3 regions of the Pseudarthrobacter arbutini genome follow, and region 1 is predicted to be linked to each of the others. Evidence: predicted binding sites of a transcription regulator. Region 1 holds the regulator's gene; each other region holds the start of a gene.
The links. Region 1 encodes HrcA, which represses chaperone genes, less so after heat shock. Its sites were predicted from a motif close to TTNGCACTCGNNNNNNNCGAGTGCNAA; they were not measured.

Region 1 (5,712 bases):
TACCTGCGGCCACGGAGAAGCAGGTCAGGGCAATCCAGATCAGGGTGGCGATGACGGCGAAGACATTTCCCACCACCGGAATGAACACCAGGAGATTGGCCACCAGCGCCGCAATGGTGGGCGGCAGGCTGAAGTTCAGCGCTTCCTTGGATTCCTGGGCGGTAAACGGCCCGCGCTCACGGAAAATCAGGTAGATCAGCAGTGACGGAACACAGCCGAGGATCCCGCCGAAGTGTGCCAGTGTGGCCCACTGGCGGTCTTCGCTGGCCGTCAGGGGCAGCGCATTAGCCGGAACGCCCTGGTACTCGGAACGGCCCTGGCCGCCGTGGTCGTCCCGGTGCTCGCGTGCGTTTTGTGCCACGGTTTTCTTCCTTCGAAAGTGCAATGGTGCTGGGTTGGAGAATGCCGGACTGAAGCAACTGCAGCCTCCGCAGTACCAAGAATACTGGTTCAGCCACCAAATGCTGCCGCCCGGAGCCGGATCCGGTGTCAGGGCACCGTCAGGAAGTCGATGACTTCCTCCACTCTCCCCAGCAGCGATGCTTCCAGGTCCGCGTAGCTGCGGACAGCGCCCAGCAGCTTTTGCCAGCCAAGCCCGATGTCTTCCTTGGTGGAGTGCGGCCAGCCGAACGCCGCCAGGATTCCGGTCTTCCAGTCCTGCCCGCGGGGCACCACCGGCCATTCTTCGATGCCCAGCACAGCGGGCCGGATGGCCTGCCACACGTCAATGTAAGGGTGCCCGACGATCAGGACATTCCCCACCGCGCCGGGGGAGGCCATCACGGCAGCCGCGATGCGCCACTCCTTCGAGTCCGGCACCAGGTGGTCCACCAGGACCCCCAGCCGCCGCCCCGGACCGGGACCAAATGCGGCCACCGCCCCCGCCAGGTCATCAATGCCATGCAAAGGCTCGACGACGATGCCCTCTACGCGGAGATCGTCACCCCAGACTTTTTCCACGAGTTCGGCGTCGTGTTTTCCCTCCACCCAGATCCTGCTGGCTTTGGCCACCTGGGCACGCTGGCCGGCCACGCGGACTGAGCCGGACGCCGTCCGGCCGGCGACGACGGGGGCGGCCTGCCTGGGAGCCGGGGGAAGGAGCCGGATGGGCTGCCCCTCCAGGAGGAACCCGAAGCCCAGCCGGAAGGACCGGGACTTGCCGCGCCGGTCTTCGAGGGCCACTACATGCATGCCACCGGACTTCTCCACCCGGGTCACCGCTCCCACCCAGCCTGACTGGGCGTCTTCGAGAACCATGCCACGTTCCACGGGGACCTCAGGGAGTTCGCTTCTCACGGGCGCGGTGATCTCCTGCGGACCCCAGTTCTGGTACTGCATGGATTGATTCCGCCTTGCCGCTAGATCCTGGCCCGGAATTTCGCCCGGAGCGGTACCAATGCTAACAACGGGGTGACTCATATTAGACTGTTAGCACTTAGGCATGTCGAGTGCTAACCCTGCAGTGACCACGGATGGAGGTGGAGTATGAGCGAGCCGCGCAAACTCGAAGTACTGCGCGCCATCGTGGAGGACTATGTGCACTCCCGCGAGCCAGTAGGTTCAAAAGCGCTCGTGGAACGCCACCACCTCGGCGTGTCCAGTGCCACCATCCGCAACGACATGGCGGCCTTGGAAGACGACGGCCTGATCACGGCCCCGCACACCAGCGCCGGACGGATCCCCACAGACAAAGGCTATCGGCTGTTTGTGGACCAGATTTCAGCGGTAAAGCCGCTTTCCCACGCGGAACGGCGTGCGATCCAGTCGCTGCTGGAGGGCGCAGACGATCTGGACGACGTCCTGGACAGGACCGTCAGGATGCTGTCGCAGCTGACCAACCAGGTCGCCGTAGTGCAGTATCCGCATCTGAGCCGCGCCACCATCCGCCACATCGAATTCGTCCTGCTCGCGCCCCGGCAGGTCCTGGTGGTCCTCATCGCCACCACCGGCAAGGTCGAACAGCGCGTGATCGACGTCGGCCAGGACCTCGGCGACGACGCCATCGCCGCGTTGCGGACACACTTCCTCGGATCACTCGCGGGCATCTCGCTGAGCCGGCTGACCCCCTCGCTGCCGGGAGTCGTTTCGTCGGTCAGCCCGGGCCAGCGCGCGGCGGCCCAGGCCTTGGCCCACGGGCTGGAAACGCTCGCCCACAGCAGCCGCGAGGAACGCATGGTCATGGCCGGAACGGCGAACCTCGCCCGCTCCAATGTGGATTTTCCGCTCAGTATCGGACCGGTCCTGGAAGCGCTCGAGGAGCAGGTTGTCCTGCTGCGCCTCCTGAGCGACATGGCGCAGGATCCGAGGGGCGTGGCAGTCAGCATCGGGCGTGAAAACCCGTACGACGGACTCGCGGAAGCCTCCGTGGTGGCCACGGGCTACGGACCAGACAGCACTGCCAAGATCGGTGTGCTCGGCCCCACCCGGATGGACTATCCCACCACCATGGCCGCCGTCAGGGCAGTAGCCCGTTACCTTTCAAGAATTCTGGGTCCGTAACAGCACCGCGGTCCAGGCACGAAGAGCAGTGCCGGCAGCCCGGCTGCCGGCAGTACAACAAGGAAGAGATACGAACTTTGAGCAGCCACTACGACGTCCTCGGAATCTCGCCGGAAGCCACCGGGGAAGAGATCAAGAAGGCCTACCGCAAGCTGGCCCGCACTCTTCACCCGGACGTAAACCCCGGGGACGATGCATCGGACCGCTTCAAGGCCGTGACCCATGCCTACGAGGTACTTTCGGACCCGCAGAAGCGCCGGATCTATGACACCACCGGCAACGAGAACGGCACCGACAACGGGTTCGGCGGCGGCGGATACTCCGGCCAGGGCTTCGCGTTCCAGGACATCTTCGACACGTTCTTCGGGGCAGGCGGCACCTCCGGCCCCGCTTCCCGGGTCCGCCGCGGCCAGGACGCGCTGATCAGTGTACGGATCGAACTCCGCGATGCTGTGTTCGGCGTCAACCGGAAACTCGAAGTGGACACAGCCGTCACCTGCCCCACCTGCAACGGGTCATGCTGCCGCGAAGGCAGCCACCCTGTGCGCTGCGATATCTGCGGCGGCAGCGGCCAGGTCCAGCGCGCGGTTCGCTCCATCCTGGGCCAGGTCATGACGGCGGCCCCGTGTGGCAGTTGCGAAGGCTTCGGGACGGTCATCAAGGACCCCTGCAACGAATGCAGCGGCCAAGGCCGCATCCGCAGCCGGCGGTCGCTCACCATCAAGGTGCCGGCCGGTGTTGCCACGGGCACCCGGATCCAGCTCTCCGGGCAGGGCGAAGCAGGCCCGGCCGGCGGACCGTCCGGGGACCTGTACGTGGAACTCCGGGTCAACAACGACGCCACGTACGCACGCGACGGTGACGACCTGCACGCAACGCTGCACATCCCGATGACTGCCGCCGCCCTGGGCACCGAGCTGTCACTGGAAACCTTTGACGGGCTGCAGGAAATCGACGTCAAGGCAGGGACGCAGTCAGGGGAGATCATCACGCTCCGTGGACTCGGCGTGACGCACCTGCGCGGATACGGCCGCGGGGACCTGATGGTCCATCTGCAGGTGGAGACGCCGGCCAAGCTGGATGCCGCGCAGGAGGATCTCCTGCGGCAGCTGGCGAAGCTGCGGGGCGAGCAGTTCACGGAAGGCAAACTGGCTGCCAGCGGCGGCGTCTTTGCCAAGCTGCGGGACCGGTTCGGTAACCTGTAGCGGTGAGCAATCCCGTTTTCTTCAGCGGTGCCGGGTCGCTGGACGATCTGGTGCCCGGTGCCTGTTTTGTCCTTCAAGGGCCGGAGGCACGCCACGCCGTGACTGTAAAACGGCTATCTCCCGGAGAGGCAGTGGACATTGCCGACGGCGCCGGAAGGCGGCTGACGGGAACTGTTGTCTCGGCGTCGCCCGCGGAGCTCACCGTGGAATGCTCCGCCCTCGTTGTGGAGGGCCGGCCCGACATCCGGCTCGTGCTGGTGCAGGCCCTGGCCAAGGGGGACCGTGATGAACTGGCCGTGGAAACGGCAACCGAACTCGGGATTGATGCCGTACTACCCTGGCAGTCCGAGCGATCAATTGTCCGCTGGAAGGGTGAGCGCGCGGCCAAGGCCCACGCAAAATGGCAGTCCGTGGTCACTGCCGCCGCCAAGCAGGCACGCCGCGCCTGGATCCCCGAGGTGCGCGCCGCCGTCGAAACGCCAGGCCTTGCGGCGGCCGTGGCGGCAGCGGATCTGGCCGTAATCCTGCACGAAGACGCGGTCCGGCCGCTCCGGACTGTCCTTGAATCATGGCAGGGCACCCAAGCTGACGCCGGACCCCTGGAAATTCTGCTCATCGTTGGTCCGGAGGGCGGAATCAGTCCCCGCGAAGTCACCCGGCTTTGCGACGCCGGCGCCGTTACGGCGCTCTTGGGACACCACGTCCTGAGGTCATCCACAGCCGGACCGGCAGCGGTTGTTCTGGCGAGTGATGTACTGGGACGCTGGACAGCACCGGTATCCTGATGCCGACTGCTACGCGGGCTGTTACCGGACGTTGAAGTTCCGCGTGTCCACATTCAGCTCCTGGCTGGTGCCGGCCGCATCCACTTGCGAAACGCGGAGCTCGTAATTCCCCGAGGACAGGCTAAGGGCAAGCGTAAAGACTCCGGACTGGGCGGCTTCGGCAGCTGCAGTGGTCTCCCCGGTCAGGTAGGGCGTCTTGTTCCCATTCGCTTCGGCCCGCAGGATCTGCCAGCGGAGCTTACCGCCCGGAACGGTGCTGCGGCCGGTGATCTTGACGCTTCCGCCAGCCAGGTCAGTCCCTTCCTGCGGATCGATGATCCACACGGGCGCCACCATTCCGGCAGCTCGGGACATGGGGTCGCCAAGCTGGACGTGGTCGAAGGCAACGTAATCGGTGTGGCTATCCACCAGGATCCTGACCTGGATCTGCTGGCCGGAATCGATCAGGCCGGAACTCGCGGCCGCTGCCGTAGCGGTAAAGACCAGCTGCTGAATGGCGCGGCCGGCCATGTCGGCGTCGACATTGCTGTTAAAGGCATCCTCCGAGACGTCGACGGTAATGACGTTCTTGCCGGAGATGGACGAGGCGAGTTTCTCGGGATCCTGCCAGGGCGTGAAGAAATCCGGGTCCAGCGGCTTCTCGGACATCATGGCCCGCAGGGCGCGGGTCACTGGATTCTCCTGCTCCGGCACGTCCCGGAACTCCCGGTATAGGAACACGTTGCTGTTGCTTCGGCCAATCCAGTAGACCGGTGCCTTATTCGAGGACTGTGTAGTTTCCAGGGGCGCGCTGGTGGAAGGTGACCCGGGGGAGCCGGTGGCGGCAGCGCTGGAGTTTGCCGTCAGGTTGGGCTCAGGGCTGGGGTCCGCGATACAACCGGTGAGAAGGAGGAATGCTGGCAGCAGGCCCAGGAGACGTTGCGGACGAAAACGTGGCGCGACGCGCCTGGCACTGAGGGGGGTCGCTGTTTCCGGCACTCGTGGCCTGTCCTTTCCGGCTGTGAAATGGCGAGGCCTGGGCCCCCGTGAGCCGGTCCCCGGACGGCTGTGATTTCCAGCATCGCATAGCCAGCTCCGCCAAAAGGACCGAATCCGGGCTGCCGGCCCAACTGCAACGGGAACGATATGAGCCCGATATGAAGTTGATACCTAATGACGCCAACTGTCCCGCAGTAAGCCGGTGACGGGCACCCTCTCCGGAGACCGCCTGACGCTGCCGGGAG
Region 2 (5,712 bases), on a different contig from region 1:
CATCTACAACGCCGCCGGTAAGGCCGGGCTCGCCGGACGCATCAGCTCGATGGTCCAGGCCGATGGCTGGACGCTGGGTCAGGTGGGGAACTGGGGCGGCGCTCCGCAGCAGACATCCGCGATCTTCTATTCGGGCCCGGCGCAGAAAGCCAACGCCGAAGCAGTCTCCGAACTCCTGAACATCCCCACGCTGGTGGAGAGCCAGGACTTCCAGGTGCCGTTGGTTGTTGTCCTGGGGCCGGGCTACCAGTAGCGTCTCGCGGTCACGCCCGAATAACTTTTGGGCACCGGAGCGGCCGTGTGGTTCGGCCCGCCGGATAGCTTGTCGCTAGAGTGATTTCAGGCTTCGGTCCGTAACAAGCGGCACACTTCCGACGGGGACCGACGGCACGACGGAAAAGAGTGGACATCATGGCATTGGGAACGGTTAAGTGGTTCAACGCCGAAAAGGGCTACGGCTTTATTACGGTGGACGGCTCCGCGGACGATGTCTTTGTGCACTGGTCGGCCATTGAGGGCGAAGGTTACCGCGCCCTGGATGAGGGACAGCGCGTCGAGCTTGAAGTCGGCGAAGGCGAGAAAGGCCCGCAGGCAGAAAACGTCCGGCCCGCTCAGTGATCTCCCGCAGCTTGCGTTCAACAATCGTCCTCACAACCACAGGGGCGGCACTCTTGCTCGCCCTGGTCGGCTGCGCTGGGGCTGGCGGCAACGCCCGCGTTGACTCCGCTGAAGCATCCGGTGACGGCACGCTGCGGATCGGGCTGATCCAGGACAGCACAGGGGAGCAGGCCTTCCTCAACGACTCGCAGCTCGCCGCGGCCCAACTGGCAATCAAGGAAATAAATGCGGCCGGCGGACACAAGGGCAGGCCTGTAGATCTGGTGGTAGGCGCCGGTGATGGCGCCGACGCCCAGGCCAGGAATCTGGCCTCAGCCAAGGTTGATGCGGTGATCGGCCCCACGGATTCGAGTCACGCCGCCGCCGCCATCGACGTCCTCTCGGCCGCGCGCGTCCCGCTCGTGTCGCCGGCCAACTCCGCTGCCGGCCTGTCCCGCTACAAGAGCGGCGGCTATTACTTCAGGACGGCCGCGGCGGACGTTGCCCAGGCCTCGGTGCTGGTGAAGCTGGCCAAGGACGGCGGCGCCAAGAGCCTTGCCGTGGTCCACCAGGACAGTGACTACGGCAAGGACGTTTCGGCCGCGGTGACCGGTGCCGCCAAGAACGCCGGCCTGGAAACCGTTTCCACGACCGCATTCAAACCCGGCGACGCCGGTAACGCTGCAGCTGCTGCCAAGGCCGCCACTCCTGACGCTGTAGTGCTGATCGCCAGGGACGACGCCCAGGGCGCCATCGCAGAGCTCAATAACGCGGGACTTTCGGGCAAGAGCATCATCCTGAGCGACGGTGCCTTCGCCCAGTACGGCTCGGGACTTGGATCCAAGGCGCTCGACGGCGCCCGTGCAGTGGTGCCGGGCCTGTTGCCGTCTGCGGACTTCCAGGCCCGTCTTGTGTCGGTCAACCCTGCCCTGAAAGACCTTTCGTTCGCCGCAGAGACCTACGACGCCGTGAATCTGGCGGTTCTGGCGGCAGCGAAGGCTGACGACGATGCCGGCCGCTCCATCGCCGCCAACCTGATCGCCGTCTCCGGCGGGACAGCAGGCGGGCAGCCCGCCGCGCAGGCCTCGGGCCCGGCCACCAAGCCGTGCCTGTCCTACACCGACTGCCTCGCGGTCCTGAAGACCGGGGCAGGCATTAATTACGACGGCGAATCGGGGCCGGTTGCCTTCGACGCCAACGGTGACATCACCACGGCCAACTACATGGTGTTCACCTACGGCGCAGACAACAGGGCAGTGCTCAGCGGCCGTGAGGCGGCAGGCCGGGCCGCAGGCTGATCGCCGGTGGCGAACGGGCCGCCCTGACAGGGCCATTTGCGGGACCTTTCGCTTGCACTCTCACCTAGGGAGTGCTAATTATTGAGTTAGCACTCCTACGTACCGACTGCTAAAGCAACGTCCGGTTTGTCCGGCATCGGGCTTGGCGGCGGTCGTGGAGCGAGAGAAATACCTAGCTGGAGTGAGATCCCCAGCCGCGGCATACAGAGGCCGCCGGTGAAGGATCGTCCGTCGCGGGCACTGCAGAGAGGTTCATTCTTAACGACTGTCCCGAAAGGACTACTGCCGTTATGGCCAAGATCATTGCATTTGATGAAGAGGCACGCCGCGGTCTTGAGCGGGGCCTGAACATCCTCGCCGACGCCGTCAAGGTCACCCTCGGCCCGCGTGGACGCAACGTCGTCCTCGAAAAGAAGTGGGGCGCCCCCACGATCACCAACGATGGTGTTTCCATCGCCAAGGAGATCGAGCTGGACGACCCTTACGAAAAGATCGGCGCCGAGCTGGTCAAGGAAGTTGCCAAGAAGACGGACGACGTCGCTGGCGACGGCACCACCACGGCTACCGTGCTGGCGCAGGCCCTGGTCAAGGAAGGCCTGCGCAACGTCGCGGCCGGCGCTGACCCGCTGTCCCTCAAGCGCGGTATCGAGAAGGCTGTAGCGGCCGTCACGGTTGAGCTGCTGGCCTCCGCCAAGGAAATCGAAACCAAGGAAGAGATTGCGGCTACTGCCTCCATCTCCGCCGGTGACGACGAAATTGGCGCCCTGATCGCTGAAGCCCTGGACAAGGTGGGCAAAGAAGGCGTCATCACCGTCGAGGAGTCCAACACCTTTGGCCTGGAGCTCGAGCTCACCGAAGGCATGCGCTTCGATAAGGGTTACATCTCCGCTTACTTCGTTACCGATACCGAGCGCCAGGAAACGGTCCTTGAGGACCCGTACATCCTGATCGTCAACTCCAAGATCTCCAACGTCAAGGAACTGGTTGCTGTCCTGGAAAAGGTCATGCAGTCCAACAAGCCGCTGCTGATCATTGCCGAGGACATCGAGGGCGAGGCCCTGGCCACCCTGATCGTCAACAAGATCCGTGGCACCTTCAAGTCCGTTGCCGTCAAGGCTCCGGGCTTCGGTGACCGCCGCAAGGCCCAGCTGGCCGACATCGCTGTACTCACCGGTGGCCAGGTCATCGCCGAGGAAGTCGGACTCAAGCTGGAGACCGCCGGACTGGAACTCCTGGGACGCGCCCGCAAGGTTGTTGTCACCAAGGACGAGACCACCATCGTTGAAGGTGCCGGCGACGCCGACCAGATCGCTGGCCGCGTTTCCCAGATCCGTGCCGAGATCGAAAACTCCGATTCGGACTACGACCGCGAGAAGCTGCAGGAACGCCTGGCCAAGCTGGCCGGCGGCGTTGCAGTCATCAAGGCCGGTGCCGCAACCGAGGTTGAGCTCAAGGAACGCAAGCACCGCATTGAGGACGCTGTCCGCAACGCGAAGGCTGCTGTTGAAGAAGGCATCGTCGCCGGTGGCGGCGTTGCGCTGATCCAGGCCGGCGCCAAGGCGTTCGCGAACCTGAACCTGACCGGTGACGAAGCAACGGGTGCGAACATCGTCCGCGTTGCCATCGACGCCCCGCTGAAGCAGATCGCCTTCAACGCCGGCCTCGAGCCTGGCGTTGTTGTCGACAAGGTCCGCGGCCTGCCTGCAGGCCACGGCCTGAACGCAGCAACCGGCGAATACGTCGACCTGCTGGCTGCCGGCATTAACGACCCCGTCAAGGTAACCCGCTCTGCCCTGCAGAACGCGGCTTCCATTGCCGGTCTGTTCCTCACCACCGAGGCCGTTGTGGCCGACAAGCCGGAGAAGAACGCTCCGGCCATGGGTGGCGGCGACGACATGGGCGGCATGGGCGGCTTCTAGTCCCCAGCGCCCGGACTACGTTCCGCGCAAACCATAATGCGGCCCCCTCCACTGGAGGGGGCCGCATTTGTTTTCGCTACTTGCGGGCCGTGGCCAGCATCCCTTCGACTTCCTTCTTGAACGCGTCGGCGGCTGCCTGGGGAGTCAGCCGGTCGTACAGGACTTCATCGGTAAACCGCTTGATGACGTTCTGGACGCTGCCGGCACCCACCGGCGGGACGGGAGGTGCGTCGGCGATGTCCGGCGCAATGTCCTTCAGGAAGGCCACCACAGTGATGTCTGCCGGCTTGAGCGCCGGTGTGATGCCCTCGACGATCTCAGAGTTGCTGGGGACTCCGCGGTCTGTCATAAGGATCGCGCCTGCCGCGGGGCTGTTGGCCAGGTAATTGATAAAGGTTGCGGCGGCTTCCGGGTGCTTGGACCGTGAGGACGCGGACCAGAACATGGTGGGCTTGTAGTACATGCCGTTGTCCGCAGACTTCCCGTCGGTGCTGGGGGCGCGGAGCATCCTGATGCTGCTGCCCGTGGTGGTTTCCAGCGATCCCAGCTGGTTAGTCCACCACCAGGCCATGCCTACCCGGTTGGTGCCGAACAGGCTCTCCTCAAGGCCTGCGCCGGAGTCCTCGGTGGCCACCGTGGCCGGCGGGCTCGCCTGGGAATCGCGCTGTTCCTTCAGCCGTTCCCAGAACGAAGCGGCCGTAGCGGTGTCGAAGTCCAGTTTTCCGTCCTGGGAGTAGAGGTTCTCGCCGTGCTGCCGAAGCCAGATGATGAGGTCCGCCTCGTTGCTGCCATAGGCTGCGCCGTAGCTCTTCCCGTCACCGGCCGCGCTGAGTTTCGCGGCAGTGTCCATGAAGTCGTCCCAAGTCCAGGTGGTGTCGTCGGGGACAGGCACGTTTGCTGCCTCAAAGACCTTGGTGTTTGCCATGATGACGTAGGCGTTCTTCCCGGTGCTCAACCCGAACTGTGCGTTGTCGTACTGGCCGGACTCCAGTGATTCCTTGTCCAGCTTGGAGGTGTCGATCCCGCCCTGTTTGGCCAGGTCCAGCAGCGCCCCTCGGCCACCGTACTCGGCGATGTATTTCTGGTCCATCTGGATGACATCCGGTGCGTCATTGGCCGCGGTCGTGGTGGCTAGTTTGTCCCAGTAGCTGGCCCATTCGCCCGGCTCGGATTCGATCTTGATGTTGGGATGTTCCGCCTCGAACGCGTCGATGGCTCTCTCTGTTTGGGCGTTGAGGTACTCGTTGCCCCACCACGCGAAACGCAGGGTGACTTCGCTGGTTTCGCTGGAGCCGGCGGGTGCACCGCAGCCTGTGGCGAGCAGTGAGACAGCGACGGCGACTGCGCCGAACTGGAACGTCCTGCGGCTGATGGCCCGAATCTTCATTGATGTGCCTTCCTCAAAAGGGTGGAGGTCCACCCCGGAGCGTGTCCCGTGACGGCGTCGGTGCCGGTGGGGAAGCCTCGACTGAGAAAGCGCTTTCCCGGTCAGGATTCCGATTCTGCCGCGCTTCGGCTTCGGCGTCAAGGCTTTTCGGTAAGCGGTTTCCCAAGGGCTGGTGAACCGGTTGTCGGCGCTGTCTGGCAGGATGGTTAAGTGACAATTACTGCAGCGGCCGACGGTTCGGCTTTAGGAAATCCCGGCCCGGCCGGTTGGGCCTGGTATGTGAACGACGACTGCTGGCGTGCGGGGGGATGGCCGCACGGCACCAACAACCAGGGCGAGCTGATGGCCGTCCTGGATCTGTTCCGTGCCACCGCCCACGTCCCGGAGGAGGACCTGAGGGTCCTGTGCGACAGCCAGTACGTGATCAACTCCATCACAAAGTGGATGCCGGGCTGGAAACGCAAGGGGTGGCGGAAGGCCGACGGCAAACCCGTCCTGAACGTGGAGCTGC
Region 3 (5,712 bases), on a different contig from region 1:
ATCACGACACACGGCTCGTCGCCAAGAATCCAGGCGTCGTGCCCAGGAGGCATGATGCCGAAGTCCCCAGGCCCGTACTCCATTTCTTCGCCGTCGTCCATGACAACCTTCATCCGTCCGGAGATGAAGTAGCCCATGTGGGAGGCTTGGCAACTGTCCGTCTTAGCGATCGGCTTTACGTGCTCGGACCACCTCCACCCCGGCAGGAATGTGGCGCGGCCGACGCCGCCCGCTTCCATGTTTACCAGTTGGAGCTGACCCGTCCCACCCTCGAACGGCCTGGTCTCCTCAGGCGAATCGAGGCTCTTGCGAATTAAACCTGCCATCTTGACCTCCTGTTGTCGGTATGCATTTTCTTGTGGATACGGCCAACGGTTCAGCCCCGCTGTCACGCCAAGCCCGCAGTCGCCTCGGACGACCTTGGCCGTCGCCGGTAGTTCCACACTGTACGCCGCTGTTCGCCATTCTGATACGGACGCACCGTCGTCTTGATTCCCGGATGGATCCTGACCTCGGTCGGCATCGTCTGCATCGTCGCCGGCTGCCTGCTGCCTGCTGCCTGCTGCCTGCTGCCTGCTGCCTGCTGCCTGCTGCCTGCTGATGATGCTCTGACGTGAAGGCTATCGAGGGCCGTCGGACTGTTTCAGCGGCGGGACGCTTGCACGTGCCGATCCGGCACCGTGCGTTTGGGACAGCGGAAGAGGGTCTCCGCGGCCCCCCGGCCCGTGACGTCCGGCAGCACAGAGAGCGTGGCGAAGAAAACAGACATGGCAACGGGAACTGTGAAATGGTTCAACTCCGAAAATCCTGCCCGACGGCCTGCTGCAGAAGGTCGCGGACCACACCGTGGGCATCGCCACGCACAGGGTGTCCCTCAAGCAGCACGGCCAGCACCTCAAACGCGGCATCCTGCTGTACGGCCGGCCTGGGACCGGCAAGACGCACACCGTGCGCCACCTGCTGAGCCAGAGTGAAGGCTCGACGGCGATCCTCCTCTCGGGCGGGTCACTCGCCAGGATCTCGGAGGCGGCCCGCATGGCGCGGGCGCTGCAGCCCTCGATTGTGGTGCTGGAGGACTGCGACCTCATTGCCGAGGACCGGAGTTTCGGGCACGGGCCACAGCCGCTGCTCTTTGAGGTGCTGGACGCCATGGACGGCCTGGATAACGACGCCGACGTCGCGTTCGTCCTCACCACCAACCGGCCGGACATGTTGGAACGCGCCCTGGCGCAGCGCCCGGGCCGCGTGGACCTGGCGGTGGAGATCCCGCTTCCGGCCCATGCCGAGCGGGTCCGGCTGCTGGAACTGTACGGCCGACTGGTGGCGTTCAGCCCGGCGGCGCTCGATGCCGCCGCGGAACGGACGGCGGGAACCACCGCCTCCTTCGCCCGGGAACTGGTCCGGCGGGCGGTTGTGGCGGCGGCGCTGGATAACACGCCGGTGTCCGATTCGCACCTGGCGGCCGCAGTGGAGGACCTGATGGCCGACGCCGAAACCCTCACCCGCAGCCTGCTGGGCAGCGGCACGGACGCGGCCGGTTCATTGTGAGCCGAAGAGGAACTCCTTGGCGTGCGCCACGGCCTTCCGGAAGGCATCGTTCCGGAGCGTGACGAGTTGCTCCGCGTCGCCGTCTGCGGGCTCCAGATAGCCGGTGTAACCGGGCCGCAGCACCCAGACGTCGCCGGCGGGCGGAAGATAGAACACCCCAAAGGACCGCTGCTGCTCGTCCTCGGCGGTCCATACGGGAACCACTGCCAAGGCCGCGCCGGTGGCAGGGTGGATCCACTGCGCGCGGGGAAGGGGCTCTTCGTGGGCTTCGGGGTCCAGGAACGGTGCAGTACCCTCGCCCCAGCGCTGTTCGAAGCGTTCGTGGAAGGCAGGAATCAGGTGGGAGTCGTAGCGGCGCCAGTCGCTCATTGTTTTGTCCGCCTCCTAGCGGTGGTGGCTGTCGTTTTTCGGGTTTACGTCCACGGTCCGCTTTCCCAGTGCACCGGCGTGATCCTGATGGTGTTGCCGGCCGGGGCGTACCGGTTGCTGACCTTCCGGACGGGGATGACTGTCGGGGCGCCCCCCGGCGCCCTTGTTCCGTTGCGGCTCCGGTCGTAGGCTGCGCGCCGCGCCGGGTCACGGAGGACAGCGAACGCCTGCATGATCCGCAGCAACTCTCCATCCTGCACGGCGCGGTCACCCGTTGCGCCGCCGTCGACATCGGGGTGGTGGGTGCGCATCAGCGCCCGGTAGGCACGGGAGATCTCCTGCTGGCTGGCAGCGGCTTTCACCCTCAGGGCGGCGTAGTAGTCCGGCTGGCTGGTCATGGAGGGTACGTCTCGGGGATCTTACGGGGACGGCGTGGGGGCACCGACTGCAGCCGGTGCCCCCGCGGTCCGGACCTATTTACCGATCTCGTGCAAGGAACCCTGCTTGGTTTCGATCTCGATCCTGCGCGGCTTGGCCTGCTCCGCCACTGGGATCCGCAGGGTCAGGACGCCCTGGTCGTAGCTGGCCTTGATGTTGTCCGCATTGAGCGTGTCGCCCAGGATGAGCTGGCGACTGAAGACACCGCGCGGACGCTCTGAGGCCACCAGCTCCACATTGGGCTGTGTGGGGTCCTGGCGCTCCGCCCGAACGGTCAGTACGTTGCGTTCAACGTTGAGGTCCACCGAATCGATTTTGACGCCCGGGAGGTCGAACGCCACCACGAACTCGCCGTCTTCCTGCCAGGCGTCCATGGGCATGGCCGCCGGCCGGGCCGCGGTTCCGAAGACCTGCTGGGTGAGCCGGTCCAGCTCACGGAACGGGTCCGTACGCATCAACATCATTTCCCACTCCTTCAGTTTCTAGAAGTTACTTCCAGTTGCTATATCCACCATCGTTTATCTGTGGTGGTGGATATAGATTTTTTATAGCACTCGTGCGAGACTGATGCAACATCACGGGGAGGGAATTTTGGAGTGGACGCGGTCAGTGGAACACCAGGACAAAAACCGGGACCTCGGGCCGGGCAGGCACTGTATGCCATCTCCGTGGCGGCAAAGCTGGCAGGGACCGGGCAGCAGAACATCAGGCTCTACGAGACAAAAGGGCTGATCCTCCCGGAGCGAACGGCCGGGGGCACGCGTCAGTACAGTGATGCCGATGTCGCTCTGCTCCTGCACATCGGCGAACTCCTGGACCAGGGGCTCAATCTTGCCGGCATCGCCAAAGTTTTGGAGCTCGAGGTAGCCAATGCCGAACTGCGTCGCGCCCTCGGACGGGCCAGGTCACGCCCGGACAGGTAACGGCCAGAGTCCCCGGCCAGTCAGGATCCGCGGCCGCCCGCCAGCCGGTAGGACTCCTCCAGCAGTTCTCCGAGTTCCTCAGTGCCGATGCGGGCCAGCCGGACCAGCACCAGCTGCGGCGAACGCTCATGGTGCGGGGTCCAGAAATACGTGTCGGGCTCCGTGCCCGCCAAGGCCTCCCGCTCGGTGGTCTTCACCGTCAGCACGCCGTCCTCCCATATGCGTGCCATCAGCGTCTTCGCGAACCAGGCGGGCTGGTCCCAGCTGCTGCGTTCGGTGACACCGGGCAGCGCCAGGCACATCCTCCGCACGTCGTCCTCGGTTGCCATCGCGGCTAGTCGCCTGGTGCGTCGGCCTTGGACAGTTCGCCCGTGATCCGTTCGCCGGGGATCCGGGCGGTCCGCCACGTATCCAGGGCGATGACGGCACCGAGAATCAGGAGCGAGAGCGTAATCGAGGCCAGCGCGTCGCTGAGCCAGTGGTAGCCGAGGTACAGGCGGCTCAGCGCGGCCAGGACAACGCCGATGCCCGCACCAACGAAGCCGAAGACGGCCGACCTCGGATTTTTCCGCCGCGAGAACACCAGGAAGGTGGTCACCAGCAGGAAGTCACAGGCACCCAGCACATGGCCGGACGGAAATGAGTAGGTGTGGTCGGCGCCAAACAGCATCAGTTCCACCGGCGGCCGCGAGCGCTGGACGATCGCCAGGATGATCTGCGATATCACGACGCCGGTGAGCATCGCGGCGGCGAGCACAATGGGCCGCCAGGCGTGCCTGGCCACGAACCCCCAGACCACCGTCACCACTAGCACGATGATGGGCAGGGCAACAGGGCCGAAGATCACCGCGAGGAAGATCATCACGGCCGTGAGGGTCTCGGACCGGAGCGAGAGCAGCCAGTCGCGGATGGACTCGTCGGGACCCCAGGGGCCGGTGCTGCTCTGCAGAACGCCCACCAGGGTGGCGATGAACAGCAAGGCGCCCACGCCAATGAGCACCACAGCCGTCCGGTACAGAGCCTTCCGCGCGGCCGGTTCCATAAAGCGTTCCTCCACCACGAACTTGTTATGGAAGGTCCGCCAAAGACTGGTCTTGCCTGCCTGCTCTGCCACTGTGTTTCCGTCCGTGCGCCGTTGAGGAGTGCCTAAGATGAAGATTATCCCTTCTGTCCGTTGTTGGCCCTTCTCTGCGCATGGTTGGCCCTGCCGCCTGGCATGTCAGCCGGCCGGGGTAGCCTGACTGAATGGGCGTGATGAATGAGCTGATCAACCGGCAGGGCGTGGAAACCCTGGCCCGGATTCTGGCTGAGGCCGCTCCCGGATCGGACTGGCCGCACGTCACCGCAGCCGCCGCACAGTTGGACGAGCTGAGCCTGCGCGGCCGGACGGACGTGGTGAGCAGTGCGCTGCTGGCGGACATGCGGCAGCTTCCGGAACCGGGATATCCGACGGCGGCGCGCATCTTCCGGAGCGCCCTCGCCGGCGCCGGTTTCACGGGGTGGATCCTCTGGCCGGTATCCGAGGCCGCCGTCACGCTGGCCCTCGAATCTGGCGCTGCACCTGACTTTGACGACTGCCTGGCCCTCCTGGCCGAACTGACCCCGAGGCTCACCGGCGAGTTCGCCATCCGCCGGCTGCTGGCCGCGGACCTGGAGCGTTCCCTCGAGATCATCCAGGGCTGGACCGCGCATCCGGACGAGCATGTCCGCCGCCTGGCCTCCGAGGGCACCCGCGCGTATCTCCCCTGGGCGGTGCGGGTTCCCGCCGTCGTGCTTCATCCGGAGGCGTCCCTCCCCGTTCTGGACGCCCTGTACCGGGACCCTTCGGAGTACGTGCGGCGCTCGGTGGCAAACCACCTCAACGACGTGGCGCGGCACGCGCCCGCTCTGGTGGTGGCAACGGCGGCTCGCTGGCTGGCCGCCCCGGACGCCAACACCGCATGGGTGGTCAGGCATGGCCTGCGGACCCTGATCAAGAAGGCCCACCCCGGTGCGCTCGCGCTGCAGGGGTTCACGCCGGCGTCGGTGGCTGTCACGGGGCCCACGCTGGACCGGAACTCGGTGGCCATACCGGGTGAACTGGCTTTCGACTTCGCGATCGCCAACACCGGGAACTACGATGCCAAGCTCGCCGTGGACTACGTGGTCCACTACGTCAAAGCCAACGGCACGCAATCGGCGAAGGTCTTCAAGATCGCGGCGCTCACCCTCGCCGCCGGTGAGACCCGCACCTTGTCGAAGCGTCATGCCTTCCGGCAGATGACCACCCGGGTGCACCACCCGGGGGTCCACGCCCTGGAGCTGCAGATCAACGGGATCCGGCACGGGCACACAGAGTTTGAGCTGCACGTCTGAGGTGGGAGGCACTGCGGGTACCTGTATCAACAGCCACTCCCACACATGCGGAATGTGCGGTTGGCTAATAAAGGAAGAC

Region 2: groL (chaperonin GroEL) is a predicted target of HrcA. The motif match lies at 1,982-2,008, and genes of this name have one in related genera.
Region 3: ACX80V_RS15520 (Hsp20/alpha crystallin family protein) is a predicted target of HrcA. The motif match lies at 2,903-2,929, and genes of this name have one in related genera.

The regions. Positions count from the first base shown of each region.
Region 1 is NZ_JBTNDQ010000002.1:5,871-11,582, forward strand. It holds gene ACX80V_RS02085 (DUF4870 domain-containing protein) at 1-361, opposite strand, end outside; gene ACX80V_RS02090 (DUF3097 domain-containing protein) at 490-1,338, opposite strand; gene hrcA (heat-inducible transcriptional repressor HrcA) at 1,486-2,499, shown strand; gene dnaJ (molecular chaperone DnaJ) at 2,577-3,704, shown strand; gene ACX80V_RS02105 (16S rRNA (uracil(1498)-N(3))-methyltransferase) at 3,707-4,489, shown strand; gene ACX80V_RS02110 (GerMN domain-containing protein) at 4,511-5,467, opposite strand.
Region 2 is NZ_JBTNDQ010000016.1:21,479-27,190, forward strand. It holds gene ACX80V_RS17295 (LytR C-terminal domain-containing protein) at 1-253, shown strand, start outside; gene ACX80V_RS17300 (cold-shock protein) at 412-618, shown strand; gene ACX80V_RS17305 (ABC transporter substrate-binding protein) at 630-1,895, shown strand; gene groL (chaperonin GroEL) at 2,186-3,814, shown strand; gene ACX80V_RS17315 (ABC transporter substrate-binding protein) at 3,891-5,201, opposite strand; gene ACX80V_RS17320 (RNase H family protein) at 5,412-5,712, shown strand, end outside.
Region 3 is NZ_JBTNDQ010000013.1:82,253-87,964, forward strand. It holds gene ACX80V_RS15500 (cupin domain-containing protein) at 1-326, opposite strand, end outside; partial or broken gene ACX80V_RS15505 (AAA family ATPase) at 805-1,548, shown strand; gene ACX80V_RS15510 (hypothetical protein) at 1,540-1,917, opposite strand; gene ACX80V_RS15515 (J domain-containing protein) at 1,962-2,315, opposite strand; gene ACX80V_RS15520 (Hsp20/alpha crystallin family protein) at 2,391-2,816, opposite strand; gene ACX80V_RS15525 (MerR family transcriptional regulator) at 3,024-3,278, shown strand; gene ACX80V_RS15530 (MmcQ/YjbR family DNA-binding protein) at 3,299-3,607, opposite strand; gene ACX80V_RS15535 (phosphatase PAP2 family protein) at 3,613-4,392, opposite strand; gene ACX80V_RS15540 (DNA alkylation repair protein) at 4,524-5,633, shown strand.